3 regions of the Streptomyces sp. NPDC002817 genome follow, and region 3 is predicted to be linked to each of the others. Evidence: riboswitches for the same ligand, from Rfam matches in the RefSeq annotation. Region 3 holds a riboswitch; each other region holds the start of a gene.

Region 1 (10,421 bases), on a different contig from region 3:
ACGGTGTAGTGCTCAATGCTCCGGCGGGACGGGGTGAACGGTCTTGGTGGTTCGGACAGTTGGTGGAGGCGGCACCGCTGGGGACGTGGGCGGCGCGGCTCGGTGGGCGTTCGCCGCAGGAGATCGTGGCGCTGCCGGTGACGGACGACTGGCGGTCCGAGCTGCACGCGGCGTGGTGCCGGGCGGCCGTACGGCAGCGGGACGCGGCCTGGGCGCGGGCGCTGCTGGGAGCACCGGGGGCGCCCGAGGCCGGGGGCCCCGGAGCGGTGTCCCTGGCCGAGCGCGCCAAGCTGCTCGGCACGCTGGGCTCCGCCGAGCGGGCCGACTGGGTGGCCGGGTTCATCTCGGCGCACGGACTGTCGGAGGCGTTTCAGCTGCTCGGGGGGTGCGCGGTGCCGTGGGCGGGGCCGCTCGGGCGGGCCGTGGTGGACGCGCTCAACATCGCGCGGGACGCGGGGAGTTACCCATGGAGTTTCAGTGGAGTGATGGGGCTGGCGGAGCGGTGTCTCGATCCCTCCGAGGCGGGGCGGCTCGACGGGCTGCTGGCGGTGCCGGACGAGTCGGAGGACGCGAGCCCCGGGGCCGGCGGGTACTGGGCGGAGGCGTTCCAGCGGCTGGTGACGACGTTGCGGTTGCGGGCGGCGATGGCGCAGGAGTTGGGGACGGTCTGACGGAGCCGGCCGGCGTCGGCCGCGCCGGCCCACTGTCTCGGTGCGGCCTACGCCCCCGCAGGCTGCTGCACGTTGGCGCGGACCCAGTCCACGATCGCCTGTGTGGTCGCCCCGGGGGTGAAGATCTCCGCGACCCCCTTCTCCTTCAGCGGAGCGATGTCCGCCTCGGGAATGATCCCGCCGCCGAAGACGAGGATGTCCGCCGCGTCCCGCTCTTCGAGCAGGTCGATGACGGCGGCGAAGAGCGTGTTGTGGGCGCCGGAGAGGATGGAGAGGCCGATCGCGTCGGCGTCCTCCTGGATCGCGGTGTCGACGATCTGCTCGGGCGTCTGGTGGAGCCCGGTGTAGATGACCTCCATACCGGCGTCGCGCAGCGCCCGCGCGATCACCTTGGCCCCGCGATCGTGGCCGTCGAGTCCCGGTTTGGCCACCACGACGCGGATCGGACCGGCTGCCACACCCATCACTGCCTCCATGAAGCGACTACATCCATCCGTACCGACAAGTACCGAACATGCCATGTATGTCACCGCGACGGCGCCCATACGGCACGGACGTCCTCACACCACATTGTGCAAGGAAGTGAACGAACGTTATCTCCACCATCCCGTAACCGGCAGTTTCGCGGTGGAGACCGAGGGGGAAATCACACGGTGGGACACGTTCGCCGCGCACCGTTCCGAGTCATTGCGGCACACGGGCCGCAGCGGTACGCGGCCCTCGTACCGCAGTGGGAGCAAGCGCAACGGGAGCCGCAACGAGGTCGCCGTGCCACCGCGCCGCGGGCCGCGCGCCGTGGGGGTGCGGTGTACCGACGGTGGCACGAAGGGCACGTAGGGCAGGTAAGGCACGACAGCGGGGAGCCTCGTCGCCACACCGGCAAGGAGCCTCGTCAGATGATCGGCGCACCACGCGCCGCTCGCCGAGCTCACCCCACGCGCCCTCCTCATGCCTCCTCGGTCACCTCCGCCGCGGCCTCCCACGAGGGCACACGGGGGACGGAGCTGTCTTCACGTGTGCCGACAGGAGGTCGGCCATGAAGGTCACCAGGGCAGCGGCGCCCTTTCTTCCGCTCTGCCAGCGGCTGCTCCCGAGCAGAATTGCGGGCCTGTCCGTGGCTCTCCTGAAGGCGACAGCCCTGGAGATCGCGATCCTCGCCGGACACCTCCTCCTCTATCCCTCCGGTGTCCTGCAGGAGCGCCGGGCGCCGGCCGTCCCGCTCCCTTCCCCGGACGGCCCCGCCCAGCTGCCGACGGAGGCCAAACCGCCGGTCGTCCTGCTGCACGGCTTCATCGACAACCGCTCGGTCTTCGTCCTGCTGCGCCGCAGCCTCCTCCAGCACGGCCACCGCCAGGTCGAGTCGCTCAACTACTCCCCGCTGACGTGCGACATCCGCACCGCGGCCGAGCTGCTCGGCCGGCACATAGCGGAGATCTGCGAGCGCACGGGCAGCAGGCAGGTCGATGTCGTCGGGCACAGCCTGGGCGGACTGATAGCGCGGTACTACGTACAGTGCCTCGGCGGTGACCTGCGGGTACGCACCCTGGTCACGCTCGGTACCCCGCATTCCGGGACCCGGGTGGTGCCGCTGGCGGACGCGCACCCGATCGTGCGGCAGATGCGCCCCGGCTCCGACGTCCTCGAGGAGCTGACCCGGCCCGCGCCCGGCTGCCGTACGCACTTCGTGAGCTTCTGGAGCGACCTCGACCATCTGATGGACCCGCTGGAGACCGCCTGTATCGACCATCCCGACCTGATGGCGCAGAACGTCCAGGTGAGCGGAATCGGGCATCTCGCCCTCCCTGTGCACCCGGCCGTCGCGACCGGGATACGACAGGCCCTCGACACCGCGCCGACAGGAGTCACGGCCGCAGCCGATGCCGGAGGTCTCACAGTGGCGTGACAGCCACACGATAGCCGTCCAACATCGAACAATCTTCGAACACAAGGCCAAACTCGCGTCCGCAGTCCCCCGAAACACGGCCGAATGCCCGTTTCCTGAAGGCGCGAAACCCGTTGAAGATTGTCGCGCCCGCATACCGGCGGGTACAGTCACCGCACTGCTCTGGCAGCCCCTGTTGTCGAGGCGAAAGAGAAGTTGGTGAACGATCCGTACCCGTCGGGGACCATGACCACCCCGACTCCCGCTTCCGATGCCTCGGCGCACTACGCGTCGTACGGCGCGCAGGAAGCTCAGTACGGTGAATACGCCACTTACGGTTACGACACGGGTGCCCACGCCACCGCGCACTTCGACGCGGACCCCCTGTTCGGCAGTCTCCCCGGTGAGAACACCGGGTCGTACGACGCCAACCAGTGGGCCACGGACAGTCATCAGACCCTGAACTACGACGCGTACGCGGCCCAGCACCACGCCGCCTACGACACCGGCGCGTACGACTCGACGGCCTGGACCGGCGAGCACCAGCAGCTCTCCGTGATCCCCCCGCAGGCCGGCGCGCCCGACGCGAGCGGCCAGTGGGACGCCAACGCCTGGCTCCAGCCGGACCAGTCCGGGGGCACCGCCGACCAGACCCAGCACTGGGAATGGGGCACGCAGGCCTTCGACACCGGCGCGTACGACGCCACGCAGTGGAACTCCGACGGCACCACGCCGGCCCACGAGGAGCCCGTCGACCACCAGTCGACAGCGATGTTCGAGCAGGTCGCGTACGAAGAACCGGCCGCGCACGACGCCGAGTTGAGCGCCACCGGCGAGCTGCCCGCCCTCTCCGAGGACGACGTCGCCCCGCTCCTCGACGATCAGGAAGACGCCGCCCCGGCCCCGGGCTCACGCATGGCCGCCCGTAACGCGGGCCGTTCCCGCCGACGTACGCCCCCCAAGCGCTCCGCGCTGATGAAGATCGCCGTGCCCTCCGCGTGCGTCATGGGCGTCACCGGGATCGCCGCCGCCTCCGTCGGTGGCCTGAGCGACGACAAGAACACCTCGACGACCGCGTCCGACGCGACGACCAAGTCCGTCAAGCCGTCCGCCGCGAACAACAAGCTGGACACCCAGCTCGCGAGCCTCTCCGCGGGCGCCGACGACTTCGCCGACCGGGCCAGCCGTACACAGGAGCGCATCGACCTCAAGGCCCAGCAGGTGGCCGAGAAGAAGAAGGCGGCGGAGGAGGCGGCCCGCAAGGAGCGGCTGCGTCCCAAGTTCGCGCTCCCGGTGGCTCAGCACGGTCTCAGCGCCTACTACGGCCAGGCCGGCGTCAACTGGATGTCCGTGCACACCGGCATCGACTTCCCGGTCTCCTACGGCACGACGGTGATGGCCGCGACCGACGGCACCGTGCGGACGCAGTGGAACAGCGCCTACGGCAACATGATGATCGTGACCGCGAAGGACGGCACGGAGACGTGGTACTGCCACCTCTCCAGCTACCGCGTCGCCTCCGGTACGACGGTCAAGGCCGGCGACCCGATCGCGTACTCCGGCAACTCCGGCAACTCCACAGGACCGCACCTGCACTTCGAGGTGCGCCCGGCCGGCGGCTCGGCGATCGACCCGCTCCCGTGGCTGCGCAGCCACGGGCTGGACCCGACGTAAGCGACAACTTCCCTGAGAGCCCCCGCACTTCACAGCAGCGGGGGCTCAGTCATGGAACAGCCCCTACAGCTTCTCCACCGGCGCGTAACGCAGCAGCAGCCGCTTCGGCTTGGTGTCCCCGAAGTCGACCGTCGCCTCGGTGTTCGCGCCCGTGCCCTTCACCGATGTCACCGTGCCGAGCCCGAACTGGTCGTGCGTGACGCGATCCCCGACGGCCAGCGAGACGACCGGCTTGTCGGAGGCGCGGTTCGTGGCGAAGCCGGACGCGCCCCTCGCCGAGGAACGGGAGCGGGACGAGGACAGGGAGGCGGCCACGCCCGACGCGGGGCCGGAGGAGACCGGCGCGGTGGCACCCGTCCGCTTCCAGTCCACGTGCTGCTCCGGGATCTCCGACAGGAAGCGCGAGGGCGGGTTGTACGACGGCTGCCCCCACGCGCTGCGCAGCGCCGACCGCGTCAGATACAGCCGTTCCCGCGCGCGCGTGATGCCGACGTACGCCAGGCGCCGCTCCTCCTCCAGCTCCTTGGTCTGGCCGAGGGAGCGCATGTGCGGGAAGACGCCGTCCTCCATGCCGGTCAGGAAGACGACCGGGAACTCGAGTCCCTTGGCGGTGTGCAGGGTCATCAGGGTGATGACGCCGGAGCCGTCCTCGTCCTCGTCGGGGATCTGGTCGGAGTCGGCGACGAGCGCGACCCGCTCGAGGAACGCGGCGAGACCGACCGGAGCCGCCGCCTCACCTTCTGCGGCTTCCCCGGACTCCTGCTCGAACTCCAGGGCCACGGCGGCGAGTTCCTGGAGGTTCTCGATCCGGGTCTCGTCCTGCGGGTCGGTGGAGGCCTGCAACTCGGCGAGATAGCCGGTGCGTTCGAGCACCGCTTCCAGGACGGTCGCCGGGCCCGCGCCGGACTCGACGATCGTACGGAGCTCCTCCATCAGCACGTTGAACCGCTTCACGGCGTTCGTCGACCGCGCGGCCATGCCGTACGCCTCGTCGACCCGCTTCAGCGCCTGCGGGAAGCTGATCTTCTCGCGCTGGGACAGGGCGTCGATCATCGCCTCGGCGCGCTCACCGATGCCGCGCTTGGGGACGTTGAGGATGCGGCGCAGCGGCACCGAGTCCTCGGGGTTGGCGAGGACACGCAGGTAGGCCAGGACGTCCCGGACCTCCTTGCGCTCGTAGAAGCGGACGCCGCCGACGACCTTGTAGGGCAGGCCGACGCGGATGAAGATCTCTTCGAAGACCCGGGACTGGGCGTTGGTCCGGTAGAAGACGGCGACGTCGCCGGCCTTCGCGTCGCCCGAGTCCGTCAGTCGGTCTATCTCCTCGGCGACGAACTGTGCCTCGTCGTGCTCGGTGTCGGCGACATAGCCGGTGATGCGCGCGCCCGCGCCCGCGTTGGTCCACAGGTTCTTGGGGCGGCGGGACTCGTTGCGCTCGATGACCGCGTTGGCGGCGGACAGGATCGTCTGTGTGGAGCGGTAGTTCTGCTCCAGCAGGATCGTCGTCGCGTTCGGGTAGTCCTCCTCGAACTGGAGGATGTTGCGGATCGTCGCGCCGCGGAAGGCGTAGATCGACTGGTCGGCGTCACCCACGACACACAGTTCGGCGGGCGGGAGGTCGAACTCGGCCGGGGGTACGTCGACGGGGTGCTCGTTCGTCCCCACCAGCTCGCGGACCAGCGCGTACTGGGCGTGGTTGGTGTCCTGGTACTCGTCGACGAGGACATGCCGGAAGCGGCGGTGGTAGTGCTCGGCGACGTCCGGGAAGGCGCGCAGCAGATTGACCGTGGTCATGATCAGGTCGTCGAAGTCGAGCGCGTTGGCTTCCCGCAACCGCGACTGGTACATCGCGTAGGCCTGGGCGAGGGTCTTCTCGAAGCCGTCGGTGGCCTGGGCGGCGAAGTCCTCCTCGTCGATCAGCTCGTTCTTGAGGTTGCTGATCTTGGCGCTGAAGGACTTGGGCGGGAAGCGCTTGGGGTCGAGGTCGAGGTCACGGCAGACCAGGGCCATCAGACGCTTGGAGTCGGCCGCGTCGTAGATCGAGAACGACGACGTGAAGCCGAGCCTCTTGGATTCCCTCCGCAGGATCCGCACGCACGCGCTGTGGAACGTCATCACCCACATCGCGTTCGCGCGCGGGCCGACGAGCTGCTCGACGCGCTCCTTCATCTCGCCCGCGGCCTTGTTGGTGAAGGTGATCGCGAGGATCTGGCCCGGGTGGACGTTCCGCTCGGCCAGCAGGTAGGCGATGCGGTGGGTGAGCACCCGCGTCTTACCGGAGCCGGCGCCGGCCACGATGAGCAGCGGGGTGTCGGAGTGGACGACGGCCGCGCGCTGGTTCTCGTTGAGCCCGTCGATGAGCGCGGCCGCGTCCAGGACCGGGCGCGGGGCGCCGTCGCGGTAGTACGCGTCCCGGTCAGGCGGCACGTCGAACCGGCCGCCGAACAGGTCGTCCGGAACGGGTTCCGGTACGTGCTCGTCCTCGGGCGGCGGGGGCTCCTCCTCGCGGCCCTTAGGGGCTTGGAGGTCCGCCAGGAAACTGTCGTCAAAGAGGCTGCTCATCGCTCTCCGAGTCTAGGGCTCCCCACTGACACCCCGCCGCCGCCCTGAGAACATGGGCTCTTTTCAGCGGTCGCCGCGGAGGCCGCTCCAGAGTCCGAGCGCCTCCCGGACCTGGCCACCAGGAGCCTTCTCGCTCCTCGTCATCGATGCGTCACGATCCGTGACCGGCCATGCGGGCGCGCGCCTTCCCGCCGTACGGGTCGACGGCCACGGCCGAGCCACCCGCCGGCGCGTCCGGAAGCGGGCGGACGTCGCCACTCCGCCCAAAATGCCCACAAGCCGGTGCAGATCGTTCCGTATTCACCATCGTGAGCAACGTCCTGACCTAAGGTCACGAAAATGTATCGGGCCTATCGGACATCAACCTTCACAGGGGCCACACCCGTTGGCTACCGTGCCGGAAGGCCGTACGACCCCCACCGGCGAACGTCGCCGGGCCGCGCGGCCTCCGCCGAATCCGGAGCGCCGCCGCGCACCCGGAACCGGGGACCCACCGAACTTGGGGTGAATCGGCCAACTCCCGTACCGGGAACGGCCGTAGGGCAACCCTTCCGAACCACCCGCCCGAACCCGACAGCTAACTCGGTAGGCGGAGCATGGAAGGAGTCGCCGACCTTGGCGTCGCACCGCAAGTCGCCTCCCCCGGGTACGCGCGTAGCCGGCATACGCACACCCGCTCTCGCCACGGCCGCCCTCACCTCCGTGGCCCTGCTCTCCCAGACGGCCACCGCCGCGCCGTCGACCGATGACAAGCCGAGCATCGAGGAAGTCGAGAAGAAGGTCGACGACCTCTACCGCCAAGCGGAGTCGGCGACCGAGAAGTACAACTCGGCCAAGGAGAAGACCTCCAAGCAGCGCAAGGAGGTCGACACCCTCCTCGACGACGTCGCCCAGCGCACCCAGAAGCTCAACGAGGCCCGCGAGGAGCTCGGCACCTTCGCCGCGGCCCAGTACCGCACCGGCGCCTCCGCGCCCGACACCGCGACCTTCCTGCTCGCGGACTCCCCGCAGGACTACTTCGACCAGACACAGCTGATGGGCCGGATGACGTCCCGTCAGAAGGACGCGGTCGACGACTACGTCACCGAGCAGTCCGCGACGATGAAGAAGCGCCAGGAGGCCACCGACAGCCTCGAGACGCTCTCCGATTCGCAGAGCGACCTGAAGACCGCCAAGGCGACCGTCCAGCGGAAGCTGTCCGACGCGCGCGAGCTGCTGTCGCAGCTGACCGCCGAGGAGAAGGCGCGCCTCGCGGCGATCGAGAAGAAGAAGCAGGAGGAGGCCGCCCGCAAGGCCGCCGAGCTGGCGAAGCAGCAGGCGGCCGAGCAGAAGGCCGCGGAGGAAGCGGCCGCGGCCGAGGAGTCGGCGAGCAGCTCGTCGTCGTCCTCGGAGGCCTCGGACTCCTCGTACGCCACGAAGGCCGAGAAGGCCCTCGCCTTCGCCCGCTCACAGGTCGGCAAGCCGTACGTCTGGGGCGCCACCGGCCCCGACTCCTACGACTGCTCCGGCCTCACCCAGGCCGCCTGGAACGCCGCCGGCATCACCCTCCCCCGCACCACCTACGACCAGGTGAACGCGGGCACCACGGTCACCCTCGCCAACGCCAGGCCCGGCGACCTCGTCTTCTTCTACGACGATGTCACCCACGTCGGCATCTACATCGGCAACGGCAAGATGATCCACGCGCCGAAGCCGGGGGCGTACGTGCGCGAGGAGTCCATCTTCTACGACGGTGAGTCGGCGATCCACAGCGTGGTACGGCCGGCCTGACGTGCGGCAGGGCCCTGGCGTCAGTGACCTCCCCGGTTCTCGACGCAGGGCCCCTCGCCGGGCTGGGGCTCGGCGTAGACGCCGTGCACCTCTCCGGTCAGCTCGTCCTTCGTCACCCGTCCGGAGACGCACACGACGCCCGTGTAGACGGCGTAGTACCCGTTCCCGACGGAGACCCCGTGCTTCTCACCGCACCCGACACGCTCCAGCGCCGCCTCGACCCGCTCGTCACCGAAGACACCGAACTCCCCCGACCCGCCCTCCTTCCGGACCTTCGCCAGCTCCGCGAGGATCAGCTCGGCCGACGCCTGCCCACTGGCCTGCTGCTCCGCGCTCAAGGACGCCCGCATGCGGTACGCGTGGTTGTCGGCGTAGTTGGGGGGAGCGTCCACGGGTCCGTCCTGCTGTCCTCCGGCCGTGTTCGAGGCGGAAGGTGAGGGGGAGGAAGGCAGGGCGGTGGGCGTCGCTGTGGACTGCGCGCACTTCGGCGGGGGCGGATAGGAGTAGGTCGGAGTGGCCGACCGCGCGGCGCCGGCTCCATTGGCCTCCCCACCTTTTTGACTTCCGCATGCGGTGAGACCGACCGCCGCGAGGGCGGCGCCGACGAGGGCGACTGATCGTCTGAGGGACATGGCGAGAGTCTGGCGCCCCGGACGGTCGGTTGTCATGAGCGGAACTACTCAGACGACCGGCAGATCTGTCCCGGCATCGGGCGGTGAACGCCCAGGCGGGCGGGGTCCGACATGATCCGGCGTGGGACGCGTCCGCCCATCACTCAAGGCACCGGCCGCCGGGCCGCACGCCCTCCCGTGCCTGCGCCCGCGCGTATTTGCCCGCGCCCGCTCGCGCGCCCCGCCCTCGAGCCGGGCCGCGCTCCTTAGCATCGCCCCATGTCCGGCGCCTCTTCCCACTCCCCTCAGTCCCCCCTCCGCGCCTGGTGGGCCCAGCGGCCGCCCGCCGCCGGGGCTGCCGTGATGGCCACCGGCATCGTGTCCGTCGGTCTGCATCTGACGGGGCACGAGACCCTGTCGCGGATCGCCCTCGCCCTGGCCGGCTTCGCATGGGTCGCGCTGGCCGCCGACTTCGCCGCACGGCTGCTGTGGGACCGGGCGAGGTGGGTGGCGGAGGCCGAGACACCGGGCGCGCTCACCGCCGTAGCGGCCACGGCCGTGCTCGGCACCCGGGTCTCGGCCCTCGGCCGGCAGCAGCTCGCCGAGGCGCTGCTCGCGATCGCCGCGCTGTTGTGGCCGGTGCTGATCGCGCTGGTCGTGACGCACTGGACGCGGCGGATGCCGGGGGCGGTGTTCCTGGCCTGCGTCGCCACGCAGGGTCTCGCGGTACTCGGCGCCACGCTCGCCTCGGCCGTGTCGACGGCGTGGCTCGCCCACGCGGCGCTCGTGCTGTTCTGGCTCGGCCTCGTGCTCTACGGCATCGCCCTGGCCCGCTTCGACCTGCGGCAGGTGACCGCGGGCGCCGGGGACCACTGGGTGGCCGGCGGGGCGCTCGCCATCTCGGCGCTCGCCGGGTCGAAGCTCGTCGCGGCCGACAGCGCGCCGCTGTACCTGTGGAACGACGACGACAGCGGCGTCCTGCGGGCCGTGACGCTCGCGCTGCTCGTGCTCGACCTGGCCTGGTACGTCGTACTGCTCGTCGCGGAGGCACTGAGGCCCCGGCCGCACTACGACGTGCGCCGCTGGGCGACCGTGTTCCCGATGGGCATGACATCGGCGGCGACGCTGTCCGTCGCCGCCGCCCTCGACGTGTCCTGGCTCAGGACACCCGGTCAGGTGCTGCTGTGGATCGCGGTGGCGGCATGGCTCGCCGTCGCCGCGGGTGCCGTCGCGTCGGCGCGCGCCGGCCTC
Region 2 (10,421 bases), on a different contig from region 3:
AGACGGCGCAGCCGGGTGTGGTCCGGAGGGTCGATGTTGAGCAGATGCGTCATGAGATTGGCGCTGCGTTCGCCGGGGATACCGGTCCGGCTCTTGCCCTGAGCGTCCCCCGCATGGTGGTCGGGGTTCTTCGAGAGGCGCTGGTCCGCGAGCGCTTGGCGCGCATCGGCATAGCGGGTCACCAGCCACGCCTCGACGCCGCTGGGGAGTTTCGTCCAGTGGACGGGGGAGTGCTCGCGCAGCCAGGCGTAAGCCGGGTACGGGTCGGAAGCGAACTCCCAGGTGAAGAGTTCGGGGCCGGTGTTCGAGGCGTTCACGTGATGACCGTATCCGCAGCCGCAGGGAGTGTGCGCGGCCGCCGGTACGCACGGGTCGAAGGGGCCGCGACACGCGCGATGACCGAACTGGCCGCTGTTCCCGGCCTCGACCAGTCGGTGGAGGACGCCGCGGTGCGCCAACTCTCAGAAGACGTGCGGAGCGCAAGGCAGGGGGGAGTGATCGGCCTTCTGGACATCACGGTGAAGCCGCTCGGAGAGGTGCGGAAGCGTTCCGGGGTCAAGTGCAGGGTGACGCAGCGGCATGAGAGGACCGGGACGCCCGTCCCTGCCGAGGTACCGGAGCAGGCCTGGCCTGTCGTCGAGGAACTGATGACGGCCTACTTCCGGCGTCGCCGGTTCGCGCGCGGCGCGGTGGACGTCCGGACGCAGGTGAACGGGATTCTGCACCGACTCCGTACGGGCTGCCTCTGGGACGGGCTTCCCGCACGCTTCGGCCCGTGGGCGCTTGCCAAGGACCGACAGAACGCCTGGTTCAAGAAGGGCTTCTGGTCCGTCCTCATGAGCCACTTGAACTCCTGGGGGCAGAGCTCACCGGTCCGGCGTGAACTCCTCGTCCCATCACTGCGTGTCACAGCGGGAGTTGTGCTGGAACCGGCCAAACATGACACGCCCTCAAGTCTGTGATCTTCACGTGATCTACGCGGCATTAACTTGTGACAAGTGTTCGACTGCCGATACGTTCACGCATCAGCGCGGCGACTGTCTCCACCCGCCGCGCCGGTCACTGTTGTCTCGCGAAAGGCCTCCGCATGCTCACCGGGAACGGTCGTCACCGTCGCCCCCGCCAGGCTCCGGCACTCCTCGTCGCGGCCGGAGTGACCGGCTCCGCCATCGCGATCCCGCTTCTCGGCGCCACCGGCGCGAGCGCGGCCGACGGGAACACCTGGGACCAGGTCGCCAAGTGCGAGACCGACGGTTCCTGGAGCGCGAACAAGGGCGACGGCTACTACGGCGGGCTGAAGCTGTCCCAGGAGAACTGGGAGAAGTACGGCGGCCTCGACTACGCCACGAGCCCCGACCTCGCCAGCCGCAACCAGCAGATAGCCGTCGCCGAGAAGGTCCTCGCGGACCAGGGCGTCGGCGTCTGGGGCACCTGCGGTCTGCTGAACGGGCTGAGTAAGGACTCGGCTTCGGAAGACGTCGACACCGGCGTCGAGAGCGGCACCCCGTCGGCATCCGAAGAGTCGGGTTCATCCGAATCATCCGATTCGTCCGCCTCATCCGGGCTGTCCAACTCCTCCGGATCGTCCGACTCGTCGACCGAGTCCTCCGCCGACCCGACCTCCTCACCCTCGGCGTCCACCGAAGCGGACAACTCTTCCAAGTCGGACACCTCTGACCCCGGTGCCGGAAACTCACAGCCGTCCGACAGTCCATCCACGGCACCGGCAAAGAGTGATGAATCGGACAACTCCTGGCAAGAAGGCGGCTCTTCGGCTCTCGTCGACACCGGCGCCCTCTCCGCCACCAAGGAGAGCACCGGTCGGCACCGCGGCGCGAGCGCCGACGAGGGCTCGTACACCGTCCGCGTCGGCGACACGCTCGCCTCCATCGCCGACTCCCTTGACGTCGACGGCGGATGGCGCCGGCTCTACACCGAGAACAGGCAGGTCATCGGCGCCGACCCGAGCAGTATCGAGCCCGGTCAGACCCTCGTACTCGGTAGCGAATAGGGCGAAAACCCCAGAGAAATGCCGGGAGTTCGCGCCACACTTCACATCAAATGTCCGGTTTGGTGAAAGTGTGGGATGAGTCTCAGAAGCCCTGATCGTCTTTGAAATTCCCCGGATTCCCTGTCTACGGTCAACACCGCTCGTCACCGCGAGCCCCGGCTGCCGCAACGCCGAATCCTGCCAGCGGCCGTACGGGAACAGTCGTCGCGTCAAGCGCCGTAGGCAGGAGCGGGGGACCCAAGGTAAGTGCCGGGCCCAGCGGTTCACGCTGGTCCGGCTTGGGGTGAAGCCGCGCATCGAGAGATGCGCGGCCGGGCAACTCAACCGGCCCGAACCCGACAGCTCACCTCGCAGGCGTCGGTGAGGGGATCCACCATGCTGTTTTCCGGTAAGGGCAAGCATCGTCGTCCGTCCAAGGCCACCCGCGCCGCCGCGCTCGCCGGCGTCACCGGTGTCGCCATAGCCGCCCCGCTGATGGCGGCCGGCAACGCCTCCGCCGCCACCGCCTCCGAGTGGGACGCCGTCGCCCAGTGCGAGTCGGGCGGCAACTGGGCCATCAGTACCGGCAACGGCTACTACGGCGGTCTGCAGTTCTCCGCCTCCACCTGGGCCGCGTACGGCGGCACGTCGTACGCCGCGCAGGCCAACCAGGCCACCAAGGCGCAGCAGATCGAGATCGCCGAGAAGGTCCTCGCGGGCCAGGGCAAGGGTGCCTGGCCGTCCTGCGGCGTCGGCCTGTCCAGCGCGAGCTACAACGGCAGCGGCTCGTCGGGCAGCGGCTCTTCCAGCGACAGCGGCTCCGACAGCAGCACCCGCTCCTCCGAGCAGCAGGCCTCCCGCTCCTCCGAGCGCCCGGCAGCCAAGAAGACCGTCACCACCCCGACCGGCAAGAAGGTCAAGAAGGGCGACGGCGAGTACAAGGTCGTCAAGGGTGACACCCTCAGCTCCATCGCCGAGGAGCACGACGTCAAGGGCGGCTGGCAGAAGCTGTTCAAGCTGAACAAGGACATCATCAGCGACGCCGACTTCATCTACCCGGGTCAGCAGCTGCACCTCAAGTAAGGGCCGCGGCACTCAAGCAGGACCCAGCTGAACCACAGTGCCCTCACATCCGTGGTCCTCATACTGAAGGCCTCGTGAGGGTCCCCCCGTCCCCACGGGCTCCCCGCTCCGGTGCGTGTTCCCCCGTACGCACCGGGGCGGGGCTTTTTTCTGCGCCGGTTTCTGCCAGGTTTCCGAAAGCGTCTTTGTTCCGTTCGGAAACAATTTACTCTCGGTTCTGTCCACGGGGCGGTCCGCACGGTGGCCGATCGCCCGGAGCCGGTTAGGCTCGTCTCGCAGAACACACCGCGGTCCCGGCGGACCGTGTCACATCCCAAGAAGGAGATGCTCGTGCCGTCCATCGACGTCGTCGTAGCCCGGGAAATCCTGGACTCCCGAGGCAACCCCACGGTCGAGGTCGAGGTCGGCCTCGACGACGGCAGCACGGGTCGTGCCGCCGTTCCGTCCGGCGCCTCCACGGGTGCCTTCGAGGCCATCGAGCTCCGCGACGGTGACCCCAACCGCTACCTGGGCAAGGGTGTCGAGAAGGCCGTCCTCGCCGTCATCGAGCAGATCGGCCCGGAGCTCGTCGGCTACGACGCCACCGAGCAGCGCCTGATCGACCAGGCCATGTTCGACCTGGACGCCACCGACAACAAGGGCTCGCTCGGCGCCAACGCCATCCTCGGCGTCTCCCTCGCCGTCGCCCACGCCGCCTCCGAGGCCAGCGACCTCCCGCTCTTCCGCTACCTGGGCGGCCCGAACGCGCACCTGCTGCCCGTTCCGATGATGAACATCCTGAACGGCGGCTCGCACGCCGACTCCAACGTGGACATCCAGGAGTTCATGATCGCCCCGATCGGCGCGGAGTCCTTCTCCGAGGCGCTGCGCTGGGGCGCCGAGGTCTACCACACCCTCAAGAAGGTGCTGAAGACCAAGGGCCTGTCCACCGGCCTCGGCGACGAGGGCGGCTTCGCCCCGAACCTGGAGTCCAACCGCGCCGCCCTCGACCTCATCATCGAGGCCATCAAGCAGGCCGGTTACGTCCCCGGCGAGCAGATCGCGCTCGCGCTCGACGTCGCCGCGTCCGAGTTCTACAAGGACGGCAAGTACGAGTTCGAGGGCAAGTCCCGCTCGGCCGCCGAGATGACCGAGTACTACGAGGAGCTCGTCTCCGCGTACCCGCTCGTCTCCATCGAGGACCCGCTGTACGAGGACGACTGGGCCGGCTGGAACACCATCACCGCGAAGATCGGTGACAAGGTCCAGATCGTCGGCGACGACCTGTTCGTCACCAACCCCGAGCGCCTGGCCCGCGGCATCGAGGAGGGCTCCGCGAACGCCCTGCTCGTCAAGGTGAACCAGATCGGCTCGCTGACCGAGACCCTGGACGCCGTCGAGATGGCCCAGCGCAACGGCTTCAAGTGCATGATGTCCCACCGCTCCGGCGAGACCGAGGACGTCACCATCGCCGACCTCGCCGTCGCGGTGAACTGCGGTCAGATCAAGACCGGCGCCCCGGCCCGCTCGGACCGCGTCGCCAAGTACAACCAGCTGCTGCGCATCGAGGAGATCCTCGACGACGCCGCGGTGTACGCCGGCCGCTCGGCGTTCCCCCGCTTCAAGGGCTGACCCCGGCAGGGCTAAGCCTTAGCCAGTCGTACGTACGTCCCCGCACCGGTCCCGTACCGTGTGCGGGGACGTACGCGCGTGTGTGAAGGAGGGGCTGGGACATGGCCGTCAAGGACCGGGACCGGTTCTCCACCGCGACCAGGATCCGGTTGCTCGGCGAGCAGACCGCGGCCCGGGTCTACCGTTCCCAGACCAAGCGGCAGGCCCGCCGCTCCCGGCTGACCGGCCGGGCGGCACTGCTCGCGCTGGTCCTGTGCTCGCTGATCGTCGCGCTCGCCTATCCGATAAGGCAGTACGTCTCCCAGCGCGCCGAGATCGCGGACCTCCAGCAGCAGCAGGAACAGGCCCGGCAGCGGGTCGAGCAGCTGCGGGACCAGAAGGCGCGCTGGCAGGACGACGCCTACGCCGAGCAGCGGATTCGCGAGCGGCTCCACTACGTGATGCCGGGGGAGACGGGATTCATCGTCGTCGACCCGGGCGCGGCGCGGCAGTCGCGGGCCGACATGGGGGCGGCCGACCGCCCCTGGTACTCCAACGTCTGGGACGGGGTCGACAAGTCCGACGCCTCCGACCAGTGAACCGACCTTTTCCGCAGTCAGACAGCAGAGAGACTTTCGTACGGCATGGAAACGCCCCCGCCGACCACTGAGCGCACCGAGCCCACCGACGCCGACGTCGAGGCCTTCAAGCAGCAGCTCGGACGTCCGCCGCGCGGCCTGCGCGCGATCGCGCACCGCTGTCCGTGCGGCCAGCCGGACGTGGTGGAGACGGCCCCCCGGCTCCCCGACGGCACGCCCTTCCCGACGACGTACTACCTGACGTGCCCGCGTGCCGCCTCGGCGATCGGCACGCTGGAGGCGAACGGCGTCATGAAGGAGATGACGGAGCGGCTCCAGAGCGACCCGGAGCTCGCCGCCGCCTACCGTGCCGCGCACGAGGACTACATCGCGCGCCGTGACGCCATCGAGGTCCTGGAGGGCTTCCCCAGCGCGGGTGGCATGCCGGACCGGGTGAAGTGTCTGCATGTGCTGGTGGGGCACTCCCTGGCCGCGGGGCCCGGCGTGAACCCGCTGGGCGACGAGGCGATCGAGATGCTGCCGGAGTGGTGGCGCAAGGGTCCGTGCGTGCAGCCGCTCGTGGCTCCCGACCCGGCGGACGAGCTGCCGGGCGAGGAGGGCGTGGTCTCCGATCCCGCCGGGGCCCGCAGCGGCTCCTTCGCGTACGCCCCGCTGGTCCCCGAGGGTTTCAGCCGGGTCGCGGCCGTCGACTGCGGTACGAACTCCATCCGGCTCCTCGTCGCGGACGTCAACCCCGCCACCGGAGAGCTGCTGGAGCTGGACCGGCGGATGACGATCGTGCGGCTCGGCCAGGACGTGGACCGGACCGGCCGGCTGGCCCCGGAGGCGCTGGAGCGGACGTTCGCGGCCTGCCGGGAGTACGCGGACGTGATCCGTGAACTGGGCGCCGGCAAGGTGCGGTTCGTCGCCACCTCCGCCTCCCGGGACGCCTCGAACCGGGACGAGTTCGTCCAGGGTGTCGTCGGCATCCTCGGTGTCGAGCCCGAGGTCATCTCCGGTGAGCGGGAGGCGGAGTTCTCCTTCACGGGCGCCACCAAGGAGCTGACCGGTCACGACGGGTTCGCCGAGCCGTATCTCGTCGTGGACATCGGCGGCGGTTCGACGGAGTTCGTGGTCGGGGACGACCGGGTGCGCGCCGCCCGTTCCGTCGACATCGGCTGTGTGCGGATGACCGAGCGGCATCTCGTCCAGGACGGGGCGGTCGGCGACCCGCCGTCCGAGGCGCAGATCGCCGCCGTCCGTGCCGACATCGAGGCCGCCCTCGACCTCGCCGAGGAGTCCGTGCCGCTGCGCGACGCGCGCACGCTGGTGGGGCTCGCCGGGTCCGTCACCACCGTGTCGGCGATCGCGCAGGAGCTGCCCGAGTACGACTCGGTCCGCATCCATCACTCCCGGGTCTCCCGCGAGCGGGTCCGCGAGATCACCGAGTGGCTGCTGCGCTCCACGCACGCCGAGCGCGCGGCCGTGCCCTCCATGCATCCCGGGCGCTTGGACGTCATCGCCGCGGGGGCTCTCGTACTGCTCTCGATCATGGAGCGGATCGGGGCCGAGGAGGTCGTCGTGAGCGAGCACGACATCCTCGACGGCATCGCGTGGTCGATCACGTAGCCCTCTGCTGAGCAGGAAGAACAACGTATGAGCACGCCTGAGGGGCCCTTCGGGGCCCCTCTGTCGTGTGCCGTCGGAAAAGTTCGTGAAGTTCTTCACAAGGAAATCGGTCCCGTTGGGCGATGAATGTGGCCCGGTTGACCCTTCCGGGGCCCCAACACCCCTGTGAACACGTTCAAAACGGCGGGATGGGGACCCTCTGCGAGGGTGTTGCGCGAGATCGTTTCGAAGGTCTCACGAAGGCTCCGAAAGCCCGGAGAGGCAGCTCACGCGGCATTGACAACGGTCGGCACTGCACGCCGGTTCCGGGTCCACGCCATGACCTGGATCACGCGAGCCGCGGAGGATAACACACACCCCGTCGGAGCTTGTGAAGGGGCGCACGAGCGACCCCCCAGGGGCGGGTGGATACTCGATGGCATGAGCACCACGGAGCGTCCCAGGATCCTCGTAGTAGGCGGTGGGTACGTAGGCCTGTACGCAGCTCGGCGCATTCTCAAGAAGATGCGCTACGGCGAGGCGACCGTCACGGTCGTCGACCCCCGGTCGTACATGACCTACCAGCCCTTCCTCCCCGAAACCGCCGCCGGCAACATCTCCCCTCGCCATGTCGTCGTCCCGCTGCGACGCGTGCTGCCCAAGGCGGAGGTGCTCACCGGCCGGGTCACCACCATCGATCAGGACCGCAAGGTCGCCACGATCGCCCCGCTGGTCGGCGAGGCGTACGAGCTGCCCTTCGACTACCTGGTCATCGCGCTCGGCGCGGTCTCCCGCACCTTCCCGATCCCCGGCCTCGCCGAGCAGGGCATCGGTATGAAGGGCGTCGAGGAGGCCATCGGCCTGCGCAACCACGTCCTCGAGCAGCTCGACAAGGCCGACTCCACCACCGACGAGGAGATCCGCCGCAAGGCGCTCACCTTCGTCTTCATCGGCGGCGGCTTCGCCGGTGCGGAGACCATCGGTGAGGTCGAGGACCTGGCCCGCGACGCGGCCAAGTACTACAAGACGGTGTCCCGCGAGGACATGCGCTTCATCCTGGTCGACGCCGCGGACAAGATCCTGCCCGAGGTCGGCCCCAAGCTCGGCCAGTACGGCAAGGAGCACCTGGAGAGCCGCGGTGTGGAGATCTACCTCTCCACCTCGATGGACTCCTGCGTCGACGGCCACGTGGTGCTGAAGAACGGCCTGGAAGTCGACTCCAACACCGTCGTGTGGACCGCCGGCGTCAAGCCGAACCCGGTCCTGTCGCGCTACGGCCTCCCGCTCGGCCCCCGCGGCCACGTGGACACCGCCCCGACCCTCCAGGTCCAGGGCACCGACTACATCTGGGCCGCCGGCGACAACGCCCAGGTCCCGGACGTCGCCGCCCGCAAGGCCGGCGTCGAGAACGCCTGGTGCCCGCCGAACGCCCAGCACGCGCTGCGTCAGGCCAAGGTCCTCGGCGACAACGTGGTCTCCGGCATGCGGGGCTTCCCGCAGAAGGAGTACGCGCACTCCAACAAGGGTGCGGTGGCCGGTCTCGGCCTCCACAAGGGCGTCGCGATGATCGTCATGGGCAAGGTGAAGATCAAGGTCAAGGGCCGTCTCGCCTGGTACATGCACCGTGGCTACCACGGTCTGGCGATGCCGACCTGGAACCGCAAGGTCCGCGTCTTCGCCGACTGGACCCTCGGCATGTTCCTCAAGCGCGAGGTCGTCTCCCTCGGCGCGATGGAGCACCCGCGCGAGGAGTTCTACGAGGCCGCGAAGCCCGTGCCGGCAGCCGCGAAGCCGGAGCAGAAGACCGAGGCGAAGGCCTCCTGACCCGCTCCGGTCACTGAACAACCACCCGAAGGACCTCCCGCCATCCGTGGTGCGGGAGGTCCTTCGGCGTTCCTGGGATTGCGTCCCGGCCTGTCGTTGTTTAAGCAGGTGGACAAAAGCGGGATCCTCGTCACGGAGGTGTGCGCCATGTCCGATGCCGCCCTGCGGCTGAAGAACCTCTTGGAACGACTACTGGGAGTCCCCCTCCCGGTGTGTATCCGCGCCTGGGACGGGTCCCAGGCGGGCCCGCCGGGCGCCCCCGTGCTGGTCGTGCGCAATCGCCGGGCCGTCCGGCGGCTGCTGTTCAAGCCCGGCGAGCTCGGCCTCGCGCGCGCCTGGGTCGCCGGAGACCTCGACATCGACGGCGACCTCTACACCGCCCTCGGCCTCATCTCGGGCCTCGTCTGGGAGCGCGACGAGGGCTCCAGGAGCCTCTCCGAGGCGCTGCGCGACCCCGGCGTACGGGCCGCCGTGCGCGGCCTCGTGAAGCTCGGCGGAGTCCCGCTGCCGCCCGCCCCGCCCCGCGAGGAGGTCCGCCGCCGCGGCCACCTCCACACCAAGCGCACCGACAGACGCGCCGTCAGCCACCACTACGACGTCGGCAACGACTTCTACGAGATCGTCCTCGGCCCGTCGATGGTCTACTCGTGCGCCTACTGGGAGTCCCCCCGCGCCACACTCGAAGCCGCCCAGCGCGACAAGCTCGAACTCGTGTGCCGCAAGCTCGGCCTGACACCCGGTCAGCGGCTCCTCGACGTCGGCTGCGGCTGGGGATCGATGGCCGTCCACGCCGCCCGCGAGCACGGCGCGAGCGTCGTCGGCGTCACCCTCTCCCAGGAACAGGCCTCCTACGCCCGTAAGCGCGTCGCCGACGAGGGACTCACCGACCGGGTCGAGATCCGCGTCCAGGACTACCGCGACGTCACCGACGGGCCCTACGACGCGATCGCCTCCATCGGCATGGCCGAACACGTCGGCGCCGACCGGTACTTGGAGTACGCCCGGGACCTGTACGCCCTCCTGAAGCCCGGCGGACGGCTCCTCAACCACCAGATCGCCCGCCGCCCGGAGCGCGACGGAACCACCTACCGGGTCGACGAGTTCATCGACGCCTACGTCTTCCCCGACGGCGAACTCGCCCCCCTCGGCACCACCGTCACCCAACTGGAGCGCGCCGGACTGGAGGTGCGTGACATCGAGTCGATGCGCGAGCACTACGGCCTCACCCTGCGCCGCTGGGTCGCGAACCTGGAGGCCGACCGGCCCCGTGCCCAGCGGATCGCGGGCCCCGGCCGGGCCCGGGTCTGGCTCCTCTACATGGCGGCCTGCGCCCTGGCCTTCGAATGCAACCGCATCGGCGTCAACCAGGTCCTGGCCGTCCGGCCACCGGAGTCCGGCACGTCCGGGCTGCCGCTGCGGGCACGCACCTGGAACTGAACAGACGGAAGGGGCCCGCCGCTCGCACGCGACGGGCCCCGAACGCCGTACGGCTATTCCGACTTGATGGCCGTCAGCATGTTCAGCCGGGACGCGCGCCGGGCCGGCCACAGGGCCGCCAGGACGCCGACCGCCGCCGCCAGCAGCAGGAAGAGACCCATCCTGGTCCACGGCAGGACCAGTTCGTACGTCGCCATCTTGGTGCCCAGCAGCTCGCCGGCCGCCCAGCCGAAGAAGACGCCCAGGCCGATGCCGAGCACCCCGCCGAACAGGGAGATCACCAGGGACTCCAGGCGGACCATCCGCTTGAT
Region 3 (10,421 bases):
GCCAGTCCGGTCCGTTCGGCCAGGTCCTGGAGCTCGCCCTCGTACGTCTCGCGCGAGACCAGGTTGTAGTGCGGCTGGAGCGCCACGTACCGGGCCAGTCCCTCGCGCTCGGAGAAGGCGAGGGACGCCTCCAGGCGCTCGGCGGAGATGTTGGACGCGGCGATGTGCCGCACCTTGCCCGCCTTCACCAGCTCGTCGAGCGCGCCGATGATCTCCTCGACCGGCACTTCCACCTTGTCGAAGTGGGTGTAGTAGAGGTCTATGTGGTCGGTGCCGAGGCGGCGCAGGGAGGCGTCCGCGGCCGCCTTGATGTTCGCGGCCGTCAGGCCCGGGAAGTCGGGGTGCTGGCTGACCTTCGTGGCGATCACGATGTCGTCGCGGTTGCCGCGCGCCTTGACCCACTTGCCGATGATGGTCTCGGACTCACCGCCGACGTTGCCGTCGATCCACGCGGAGTACGAGTCCGCCGTGTCGACGAAGTTGCCGCCCGCGGCCGCGTAGGCGTCGAGTACGGCGAAGGACTGCGTCTCGTCGGCGGTCCAGCCGAAGACGTTGCCGCCGAGGGAGAGCGGGAAGACCTCGAGGTCGGACGTGCCCAGCTTGCGAAGAGAAGTCATGTACGAGGTCAACGCCGATGCGGAGACCGCTCTTCCGGAACAGCCGCAAAGTTCCCGTAAACAAGCGGAGGCAGGCGTTCCAGAACTGGTGACACAAAAACCGGCGGCCCTGACGTCGGGGGGTGTGCGTCAGGGCCGCCGGTGGATCAAGAACCCTCAGGGGGTGAGCCCCTTGCTCCGCAGCCACGCCATCGGGTCGATCCCGGTGGACGCACCGCCCGAGTGGACCTCGAGGTGCAGATGCGCGCCCGTGACGTTGCCGGTCGCACCCACGCGCCCGATCACATCACCGGTGTTGACCTTCTGGCCGACGCTGACGCTGATCGACGACTGGTGGGCGAACCACAGCTCGGTGCCGTCGTCGAGGGTCAGGACGGTCTTGTAGCCGTACGAACCGTCCCAGCCGGCCTGCGTGATGGTGCCGCTGTGGATCGCCTTGATGAGCGTGCCCGTGGGAGCGGCGAAGTCGAGGCCCGTGTGGTACCCGGAGGACCACAGGGAGCCGGCCTGACCGAAGGTCGAGGTGATCGTGTACGAGGAGGTCGGCAGCGTGTACTGCTTCGCCAGCTCGGCGAGACGCTTTGCCTCGGCGGCCTTCTCGGCGTCCGCCTCCGCCTTCTTCTTCGCCTCGGCGGCGTCGTCCGCGGCCTTCTTCAGCGCGGCGGCCTCGGCCTTGGCGGCCTCGTCGGCGGCGGCGGTCTGGGTGGCGAGCTGCGTCTTGTTGTCGACCTGCGTCTGCTGGCTCTCGGCCTGCGCCATGATCCGGTTGCGCAGCGTCTCGCCGGCGTCGGAGACGGTGGTCTCGGCCTTGTCCGCGACGGCCGTGGTGGTGGCGGCCGTGGGGGCCGCGGCGAGGTCGCTGAGCGCGGTGGCCGAACCCTGCGGCGCCTCCTCCTCGCCCGACACGAACGGAAGGTCGGGCATCGAGATGGAGACCGGCGGCTTGCCGGTGTTGGCGCTGGCCATGCCGGCCCCGCCGACGGCGGCTATGACACCGACGCCCAGGACGGTGGAGCTGCGGGCGAATCCCCCGCTGCGCTGCTTGGCGACCCGGTGCTTGCCGCGTGCCGGTCGGATGGACTCCTCGGTGGGATTCCACTCCTCGCGCGGGCCCTCGTCGTGGTGGTAGCTGCCGTAGCCGAAGACATCGGTGGTGCTGCGCTGGCTCGGCACGTACGGGGCCTCGGGGGCAGGCCGGTTTGACGCCACGTGGGCGTGCTCCTTTCCTTCCTTCTCGCCTACCGGGTTAGCTGACGGGTTCGGAGCAGGAAGGTCTCCTACGCGCGTATACCGGCCGTGAGTTCACGGCGGCATTCGCGCGATTCACCCCAGGGTGGTGGTTCCCCGGCTCCCTTGCGGGATTAAGCGCGTGAGCACGGAGCCGTCTCTTGTGACGGCTGGGACGACCGCGCTGCGTTATCGAACGTTAATAGACCCGGACCATGGATTCCAAGCTGTTCCGCTTGATCATTAACCTTTTTCCGCTGGACGTACGGGTCCATGAGCGGTGAAAAACGGGCGAGTTGACCGCGCTCCAGTAAACTCACAGGTATTGACTGTATGTCAGTTGTTATGCGGAGGGCGCTCGCCCGATCACCCCACGTGATAAAGCCCCCCTGAGGTCACGGCCGTCGTACGGCGAGCAGCGCCATGTCGTCCGTCATGCCGCCCCCCGTGTGCCGGCGCACCTCCATGGCGAGCGCGGACAGCAGCGCCCCGGGGACTCGGAAGGCGCGTCCCGCGAGCCGCGCCGCCGGATCGTAGAACTCCCCGTACCGGTCCCGCGCCTCGGACAGCCCGTCGGTGTACAGCAACAGCGTGGCCCCGCCCGGGAAGGCCGCCTCCTCCGCGCGGTCGGGCCAGCTCCCCAGCTCGCCCATGCCCAGCGGCAACGCGGGCTCGGCGGCGGGCAGCGCCCGCACGGTGCCGTCGGGGCACAGCAGCAACGGCGGCGGATGGCCGCGGTTGAGGACCCGTACGACCCCGTCGCCGTGCGGCAGTTCGGCAAGAACGACGGTGGTGAACCCCTCGATGGCGTCGTGCCCCTCGCGCCGCCTGCCCTCGCGCGCCAGCGCCCGCTCCAGCCGCCGCGCGACCGCCTCCAGCGTCGGCTCCTGCTCGGCGGCCTCCCGGAACGCCCCGATGACGACGGCGACCGCGGCCACCGCCCCCATGCCCTTCCCGCGCACGTCCCCCACCACCAGCCGCACCCCGTACGGACTGTCCTGCACCGCGTACAGGTCCCCGCCGATGAAGGCGTCCTTCTGCGCCGCCTCGTACCGCACCGCGATGTCGAACCCGCCGATCCGGTCGTCGGGCTCGGGCAGCACCGCCCGCTGGGCGGCCTCGGCGATCTGGCGCTGGGAGGCGAGCCGCTGGTCGCCGCGGAGCACGACCCGGTTGAGGACGGCGGCCAGCACGGCGACCACCGCCACGGTGAGCGCCTCGGTGAGGGTGTCGGCGTCCAGCCGGAAGCCGAACCGCATATGGACGGCGAAGGCGGCGATCAGGGCCACCGCCCCGGTGACGACGATGCCGAGCAGCGGATAGAGGGGCGCGGCGACCAGGGGGGCGGCGGTGAAGAAGGGGATCGCGGTGAAGTCCCGAGGGGTCAGGACGTCGTAGAGGACGCCACCGACGATCAGCAGGGCGGGCAACGCCCGCAAGAGGGCGGAGATACGCCGCCCCGCCACCGCCTCCTGATCCACATGCCCAGGTTTCCCGGACCGGCACCGGGCGGCGAGCCGTGTGGCCCGACCGGGGGAAACACTCAGGGCCGGAGTCCAGTGACTGGACTCCGGCCCTGAGCCGTGAGTAGCGGGGACAGGATTTGAACCTGCGACCTCTGGGTTATGAGCCCAGCGAGCTACCGAGCTGCTCCACCCCGCGTCGGTGAAACCAGCATACGTCATCCGCGGGACGCTCAGCACCACGGTTTGTTCTCGGCGCCGCTGACCTGCGTTTTCAGCCGGCGGAGTTGCCCGCGTGGGTCAGGGTCTCCCAGGACACGAAGAGATTGTCGGTACCGGCGGGCCGGGTCTCCTCGGCGAGCTTGTGGGCGGCCGGGACGGAGACGTCGAGGCGGTTCTCCAGGTGGTTGAGGGCGACCTCCAGGTCCGGTCCCATGTTCCGGTCCACCTTCCCGCCGCACAGCCACGCGGGCGCGGGCTCGCCGGCCTGGTACCGGGCGTGGAAGGCGAGCGCCGACTTCAGCCGGTCCTTGACCTCGCCGTACAGGTCGACACCCTGGTGCCAGGCGGTCTCGGCGATGTGAGCGGTGGCGGCGATGGAGTAGCCGACGTGCTTGAAGTTGCGGCAGGTCTCCTGGGAGACGCCGTCCTGGTACGTCTTCTGCCCGAACCAGTACGTCGTCAGTTTCGTCGGCGTGTTCACCCCCGACCCGGCCGGGGTGAGCGGCACCCGCCCGTCCTTCTCCAGGTAGAAGTAGGCGGGGACGCGCTCCCGGAAGCGCTGGAGCGCATGGTCGAAGGCCTTGTGGTCGTCGAGGAAGACGGCCATGCCGATGGCCGCGTCGGTCATGACGAGGTCCCAGTTGCCGTTGTAGTCGGGGACCTTGCGGGTGACGGCGGGCAGATACGCGCTCCGCAGCATGTCCTGGAACCGCGCGACCCGGTCCTGCGGCCACCCCGCGCCCGCACTGTGCCGCACGATCTCCGCGGCCCGCGCCCAGGTCGCCCCGGCCCACCCGGTCTGGAGCCCCGCGTCCTCCTCGGTGTGCTTCCGCATCCTCGCCGACCAGGCGTCCATGATCTCCCGCGCCTTGACGGCATGCTGCTGCTTGCCGGTGACACGGAAGAGGAGCGCCTGTGTATAGGCGGCGATCGCGTCCTCACGCTCCTCGACGCACCCGTGCGCGGGCCGGTCGGCGTGCTCCCCACCGGGACAGTCCACGCTCGCGTACGGCTCGGCCCGGTACTTGTACGCCCCGTACTTGCTGTCCCTCATGTCGAGGTAGGCCTTCAGCCACGGCTGCTTCCCCGCGGTGACCTTCTCCCGTACGGCATTCAGCTGGGCGTCGCTCACCAGCACACCGGGGTGGGTGAACGCCGCGTCGGGGGGCAGTGCACGGGCCATGGTGCGGGTACCGGAGTCGGTGGTCCCACAGGCGGTGGCGAGAAGGGGGGCGAGCAGAAGCGCGACGGCGGCACGGAATCGGGCTGACCTCATGGTGGCAGCGTCGCCCTCCGGGGAGCGGCGCGCAGGAAATGTTGGGCTGATCGGTCCGTCACCCGGCGTCCGAGCGGGCCTCGTCCTCCGTCGCCGGACGGCTCGGTGATGCTCACCCCGGCAGATGAAGGTTCGGCCTCTTGGCCTGCTCCTCGAACTCCGGCAGCACCACGACGGACACCCCGGCCGCCGCCAGGAGCCCACTCCCGTCGGCTCCTTCCACGAACGTGTCGGGCTCCCGCCAGGCCGTCACCACCCGCCGCACCCCCGCCTCCAGAATCAGCCGGGCACAGGGCGCGGGGCGCGAGGCCCGCCGGGCGCACGGCTCCAGACTGCTGTAGACCGTCGCCGAGGCCAGCCTCGGATCCCCCGCCTCGATCTTCGCCAGCGCCGCCTCCTCCGCGTGGACCACGGAGTCGCCACCCTCCCTGGAGTGCCCGCGCGCGAGTTCCGTGCCGTCGGCGGCGACCACCACCGCGCCCACGCTGAACGCGGTCCGGGACGGCGGGCACAGGGCGGCCAGTTCGCAGGCGAGGCGGAGCCAGTGGCGGTCGGCGGCGGGGACGCCGGGTGCGGTGGGCTCGTAGCGCATGAGGACGACGTCCTCGATCTGCCGGGACTCGACCAGGCGCAGGCGCCCGCCCTGGTAGGCGCCGGGGCCGAAGAGGCGGGGGGCGGCCGCGTCGCCGACGAAGAGGGGGGCCAGGACCAGTTGGAGCTCGTCCGCCAGGCCCTGCTGGAGGAGCTGGGTGTGGATCTTGCCGCCGCCCTCGACCATGAGGCGTCGCACGCCCCGGGCCGACAGGTCCGTCAGGAGGCCGGGCCAGTCCAGGTCGGCGCCCAGGGAGACCACGTCGGCGGCCAGACCCGCCGTACGGGCCCGCTCCGCGCCCTTGTCCGTCGTATAGACGACCTTGTCGCCGCCCGTGTGCCAGAACTTCGCGTCGGGATCCAGGTCGCCCGAGCCGCTGACCGTGACCTTGAGGGGGTACTCCGGCTTGCCCGCCGCCACGCGGGCCGCGCGCCGCTGCGGGGAGTTGACCAGCAGGCGGGGGTTGTCGGCGCGGATCGTGCCGGCGCCGACGAGGATCGCGTCGACCGAGGCGCGGACCTCGTCCACGCGGTCGAAGTCGGCCGGGCTGGAGAGGAGCAGGCGGTCGGGGCCGGTGTCGTCGAGGTAGCCGTCGAGGGAGACGGCCGCGGAGAGGAGGACGTACGGGTGAGACATCGGTGCGGTCCCTCTCACTGTGGCGGGCTGAGCTGTGACGGCGGCGGGCTTGGTTCAAGTTTGAAACAAACCTACACTGGTGGCATGACGACTCGCTGGCTCACTCCGAAGGAGCAGCGCGCCTGGCGCGCGTACCTCGCCGCGTCGCACCTCCTCGAGGACGCGCTCGACCGGCAGCTCCAGCAGGACGCCGGCATGCCCCACCTCTATTACTCCATCCTCGCCAACCTCTCCGAGGCACCGGAGCGGCGGATGCGCATGACCGAGCTCGCCGAGGGGCTGAAGATCACGCGGCCCCGGCTGACGTATGCCGTGACCAGGCTGGAGAAGGACGGGCTGGTCGGGCGCGAGAGCTGTCGGTGGGACAAGCGCGGGAGCATCGCCGTACTGACCGAGGAGGGCATGGCGGAGGTGGAGCGGGCGGCGCCGGGACATGTCGAGGCGGTCCGCGCCGCCCTCTTCGACCGGCTCACTCCGGAGCAGGTGGAGCAGTTGGAGGAGATCTCCAGAGCGATCGCGGACGGGCTCCAGGAGGACACGGGTGACGAGGTGCCGTGGCGTCGGCGCTCGTCATCGTCGTGCTCCGGGGCCTCATGAGCCACCTCACAAACCCATTGCTTCAAATTTAAAGCATGGGGTAGGGTCTCCCCTCGTAGACCTGCTTCAAATCTGAAGCAGGTATGCCTACGGACCCTACGGACCGGAGTACCCGCATGACCGACTTCCCTGCCGCCACCCCGCGCTCCCGCGTCCGCGTCCCGCTGCGTTTCGGGGACGGCTACAGCGTCGACGCCGAACTCGTCACCTTCCACGGCCTGACCGACGGCCAGGAGCACGTGGCGGTCGTCCTCGGTGACCCAGGACCCACCCCCCTGGTCCGGCTCCACTCGGAGTGCCTCACCGGCGATGTCTTCGGCTCGGCCCGCTGCGACTGCGGCCCGCAGCTGCGCGAGGCGGTCGAGCGGATTGCCGAGCGCGGCGGCGTCCTGCTGTACCTGCGCCAGGAGGGCCGCGGCATCGGCCTCTACAACAAGCTCGACGCGTACGCCCTCCAGGACCAGGGCCTGGACACCTACGCCGCCAACACCGCGCTGGGCCTCCCCGAGGACGACCGCGACTACACGGCGGCCGCGCAGATGCTGAAGGCCCTGGGGATCGACTCGCTGGACCTCCTCTCCAACAACCCCGACAAGGCGGGCCAGTTGCGCGACCTCGGCATCGACGTCCACGACCGGGTGCCGACCGGCGTCTTCACCACCGCCCACAACGTCCGTTACCTGCGCGCGAAGGTCCTCCAGACCCAGCACACACTGCCGCTGGGCGAGTTGACGGAGCTCAACGTCGGCTGAGGGTGTAGCCCGCTCCACCCCGGTCCGGGTGAGCGCTCCCTCGTGACGGGGAGCGGCCGACGGAATCGTCTTCCGCATGGCTACTCTCCTTTTTCACCTGGGCCGCGCGTCCTTCCGTTTCCGGTGGTTCGTCGTCCTGTTGTGGGTGGCGGTGCTGGGCGCCGTCGGCTTCGCCTCGACGAAGGCGCCCACCCCCGCCGACGAGGGCTTCACGATGCCCGGCATCGAGTCCCAGAAGGCGTTCGACCTGATGGAGGAGCGTTTCCCGGGGGCCGCGGCCGACGGGGCGAGCGCCCGGATCGTGTTCATCGCGCCGAGCGGTGAGAAGGTCACCGCCGCCGACAACAAGGCCGCCGTCGAGAGACTCGTGCACTCCGCCGCCGACGGCTCCCAGGTCGCCTCCGCCGTCGACCCGTTCCAGGCGCAGGCCGTCAGCGAGGACGGCACGACGGCCTACGCGACCGTCTCCTTCAGCGCCACGGCCGACGACCTGACCGACGCCTCCAAGAGCCACCTCGAAACCGCCCTCGACCAGGCCCGGGACGCCGGTCTGACCGTCGAGGTCGGCGGTGACGCCCTGGCCACCAAGCCCTCGGCGGGCGGTGCGGCCGAGGCGATCGGCATCGCGATCGCGGCCGTGGTCCTGCTCATCACCTTCGGCTCGCTGGCCGCCGCCGGGCTCCCGCTGCTGACCGCGATCATCGGCGTCGGCATCAGCATGACCGGCATCCTCGCCCTGTCCGAGACCTTGGGCCTGTCCGCGAACACCGGCACCCTGGCCACCATGCTCGGCCTGGCCTGCGGCATCGACTACGCCCTGTTCGTCGTGTCCCGCTACCGCGAGGAGCGCGCCAAGGGCCGCGAGCCGCGCGAGGCGGCCGGACTCGCCGCCGGTACGGCCGGTTCCGCGGTGGTCTTCGCGGGGCTCACCGTCGTCATCGCGCTCGCCGGACTCTGGGTCGTCGGCATTCCGATGCTCACCAAGATGGGGCTGGCCGCGGCCGGCGCGGTCCTCGTCGGCGTGCTGATCTGCCTGACCCTGGTCCCGGCACTGCTGGGCTTCTGGCCGAACGCCGTGCTCTCGCGCGGCGCCCGCCGCAACTCCCGGCGACACCGCCGCAAGCAGCTGAGGACCGAGAACGGCGGCTCCCGCTGGGCGAAGCTCGTCGTACGCCACCCCCTGCCCGTCCTCCTCCTCGGCGTGGTCGGCCTGGGCGCCATGGCCACCCCCGTCCTGGACCTCCAGCTGGGCATGCCGGGCGACGAGGCGAAGGCCACCTCCACCACCGAGCGCCGCGCCTACGACGCCCTGGCCGAGGGCTTCGGGCCCGGCTTCAACGGTCCGCTGTCGATCGTGGTGGACGCGAAGGGCGCCGACGACCCGAAGGCGGCCGTGGCCACCGTCTCGAAGGAGATAGCCGCCACGGACGGAGTCGTCTCCGTCTCCCCCGCCCGGTTCAACCAGGCCGGCGACACCGCGATCTTCTCCGCGACCCCCTCCACCGCCCCGACCGACACGAAGACCCAGGACCTCGTCAAGACGATCCGCGACGAACGGCCGGGCATCGAGTCGAAGGCGGGCGTCGGCTACGAGGTGACCGGCCGGACCGCGCTGAACATCGACATCGCCGAGAAGGTCCAGGCGTCCCTGCTGCCGTATCTGGCGGTCGTGGTGGGCCTCGCGATCGTGCTCCTGCTGCTGGTCTTCCGCTCCCTGCTCGTCCCGCTCAAGGCCGCCTTCGGCTTCCTGCTCTCCGTGCTCGCCGCCCTCGGCGCGGTCGTCGCGGTCTTCCAGCAGGGCCACGGCGCCGAACTGCTGGGCGTGGAGTCCACCGGCCCGATCATGAGCATGATGCCGATCTTCCTGGTGGGCATCGTCTTCGGACTGGCGATGGACTACGAGGTCTTCCTCGTCTCCCGGATGCGCGAGGCGTACGTCCACGGCGACGCCCCGAAGCAGGCGATCGTCTCCGGGTTCCGGCACAGCGCCCGGGTGGTGGTGGCCGCCGCGCTGATCATGATCGCCGTCTTCTCCGGGTTCATCGGGGCCGGCGAGTCCATGATCAAGATGATCGGCTTCGGGCTGGCGATCGCGGTCCTCTTCGACGCGTTCGTGGTCCGCATGGCGATCGTCCCGGCGATCCTCGCCCTGCTGGGCCACAAGGCCTGGTCCCTGCCGCGTTGGCTGGACCTCATGCTCCCGAACATCGACGTCGAGGGCGAGAAGCTGAACCGCAAGCTGCCCGCACCGACGGCCGAGCGGACACCGGAGCTCGTGGCGACGCGCTGATTCTCGTACGACGATGCCGGGCCCTTCGCGTCGGAAGGGCCCGGCATCGTCGTATCGCGCTATGCCTGAGGTGTGTGCGCCAGATACGCCAGCACGGCCAGCACCCGGCGGTGGCCGCTGTCGCTCGGCGGCAGGCCCAGCTTCAGGAAGACATTGCCGACGTGCTTGTGGACGGCGCGTTCGGTGACGACCAGGGTCTTGGCGATGGTCGCGTTGTCGTGGCCCTCCGCCATGAGTTTGAGGGTCTCGCGCTCGCGGGGGGTCAGGGAGTCCAGCGGGGTGTTCTTGCGGCGGGTCAGCAGCTCGGTGACGACCTCGGGGTCCAGGGCCGTACCGCCGCCCGCGACCCGCTCCAGCGCGTCGAGGAACTCGTCGACCCGGCCCACCCGGTCCTTGAGCAGATAGCCGACCCCGCTGGTGCCGCCGCCCAGCAGCTCGGCGGCGTACGACTCCTCGACGTACTGCGAGAGCACCAGCACCGGCTGCCCGGGGAACTCCTTGCGGGCCTCCAGCGCGGCCCGCAGCCCCTCGTCGCGGAAACCGGGCGGCATCCGCACATCCAGGACGGCCACGTCCGGTCGCTGTTCCCGCACGGCCGGCATGACCTCGGGCCCGGTGCCGACGACGGCCACCACCTCGTGCCCGGCCGAGGTCAGCAACAGGACGAGGCCCTCCCGCAGCAGGGCGTTGTCCTCGGCGATCACCACACGCACGGCAGCTCCACTTCGATCACGGTCGGCCCCCCGACG

Evidence for each region. Region 3 has a riboswitch for cyclic di-AMP ahead of ACWD3I_RS05965 (M23 family metallopeptidase). Riboswitches for the same ligand answer to the same signal wherever they lie in the genome.
Region 1: another riboswitch for cyclic di-AMP. It lies ahead of ACWD3I_RS12995 (C40 family peptidase); the one in region 3 lies ahead of ACWD3I_RS05965 (M23 family metallopeptidase).
Region 2: another riboswitch for cyclic di-AMP. It lies ahead of ACWD3I_RS05430 (transglycosylase family protein); the one in region 3 lies ahead of ACWD3I_RS05965 (M23 family metallopeptidase).

What each region holds. Positions count from the first base shown of each region.
Region 1 is NZ_JBSFUY010000005.1:334,605-345,025, forward strand. It holds gene ACWD3I_RS12970 (DUF5691 domain-containing protein) at 1-671, shown strand, start outside; gene ACWD3I_RS12975 (cobalamin B12-binding domain-containing protein) at 719-1,135, opposite strand; gene ACWD3I_RS12980 (lipase family alpha/beta hydrolase) at 1,708-2,574, shown strand; gene ACWD3I_RS12985 (M23 family metallopeptidase) at 2,800-4,227, shown strand; gene pcrA (DNA helicase PcrA) at 4,291-6,789, opposite strand; cyclic di-AMP (ydaO/yuaA leader) riboswitch at 7,229-7,396, shown strand; gene ACWD3I_RS12995 (C40 family peptidase) at 7,405-8,559, shown strand; gene ACWD3I_RS13000 (hypothetical protein) at 8,580-8,951, opposite strand; gene ACWD3I_RS13005 (tellurite resistance/C4-dicarboxylate transporter family protein) at 9,450-10,421, shown strand, end outside.
Region 2 is NZ_JBSFUY010000002.1:528,485-538,905, forward strand. It holds gene ACWD3I_RS05415 (cytochrome P450 family protein) at 1-317, opposite strand, end outside; gene ACWD3I_RS05420 (transposase) at 321-962, shown strand; gene ACWD3I_RS05425 (transglycosylase family protein) at 1,088-2,011, shown strand; cyclic di-AMP (ydaO/yuaA leader) riboswitch at 2,216-2,383, shown strand; gene ACWD3I_RS05430 (transglycosylase family protein) at 2,387-3,073, shown strand; gene eno (phosphopyruvate hydratase) at 3,404-4,684, shown strand; gene ACWD3I_RS05440 (FtsB family cell division protein) at 4,786-5,262, shown strand; partial or broken gene ACWD3I_RS05445 (DUF501 domain-containing protein) at 5,308-5,712, shown strand; gene ACWD3I_RS05450 (Ppx/GppA phosphatase family protein) at 5,914-6,870, shown strand; gene ACWD3I_RS05455 (NAD(P)/FAD-dependent oxidoreductase) at 7,291-8,673, shown strand; gene ACWD3I_RS05460 (cyclopropane-fatty-acyl-phospholipid synthase family protein) at 8,821-10,110, shown strand; gene ACWD3I_RS05465 (ABC transporter permease) at 10,164-10,421, opposite strand, start outside.
Region 3 is NZ_JBSFUY010000003.1:8,769-19,189, forward strand. It holds gene ACWD3I_RS05960 (aldo/keto reductase) at 1-617, opposite strand, end outside; gene ACWD3I_RS05965 (M23 family metallopeptidase) at 774-1,826, opposite strand; cyclic di-AMP (ydaO/yuaA leader) riboswitch at 1,838-1,995, opposite strand; gene ACWD3I_RS05970 (PP2C family protein-serine/threonine phosphatase) at 2,240-3,325, opposite strand; tRNA gene ACWD3I_RS05975 (tRNA-Met) at 3,433-3,506, opposite strand; gene ACWD3I_RS05980 (alginate lyase family protein) at 3,582-4,805, opposite strand; gene ACWD3I_RS05985 (dihydrofolate reductase family protein) at 4,918-6,033, opposite strand; gene ACWD3I_RS05990 (MarR family winged helix-turn-helix transcriptional regulator) at 6,118-6,630, shown strand; gene ACWD3I_RS05995 (GTP cyclohydrolase II) at 6,747-7,382, shown strand; gene ACWD3I_RS06000 (MMPL family transporter) at 7,459-9,672, shown strand; gene ACWD3I_RS06005 (response regulator transcription factor) at 9,732-10,385, opposite strand; gene ACWD3I_RS06010 (sensor histidine kinase) at 10,373-10,421, opposite strand, start outside.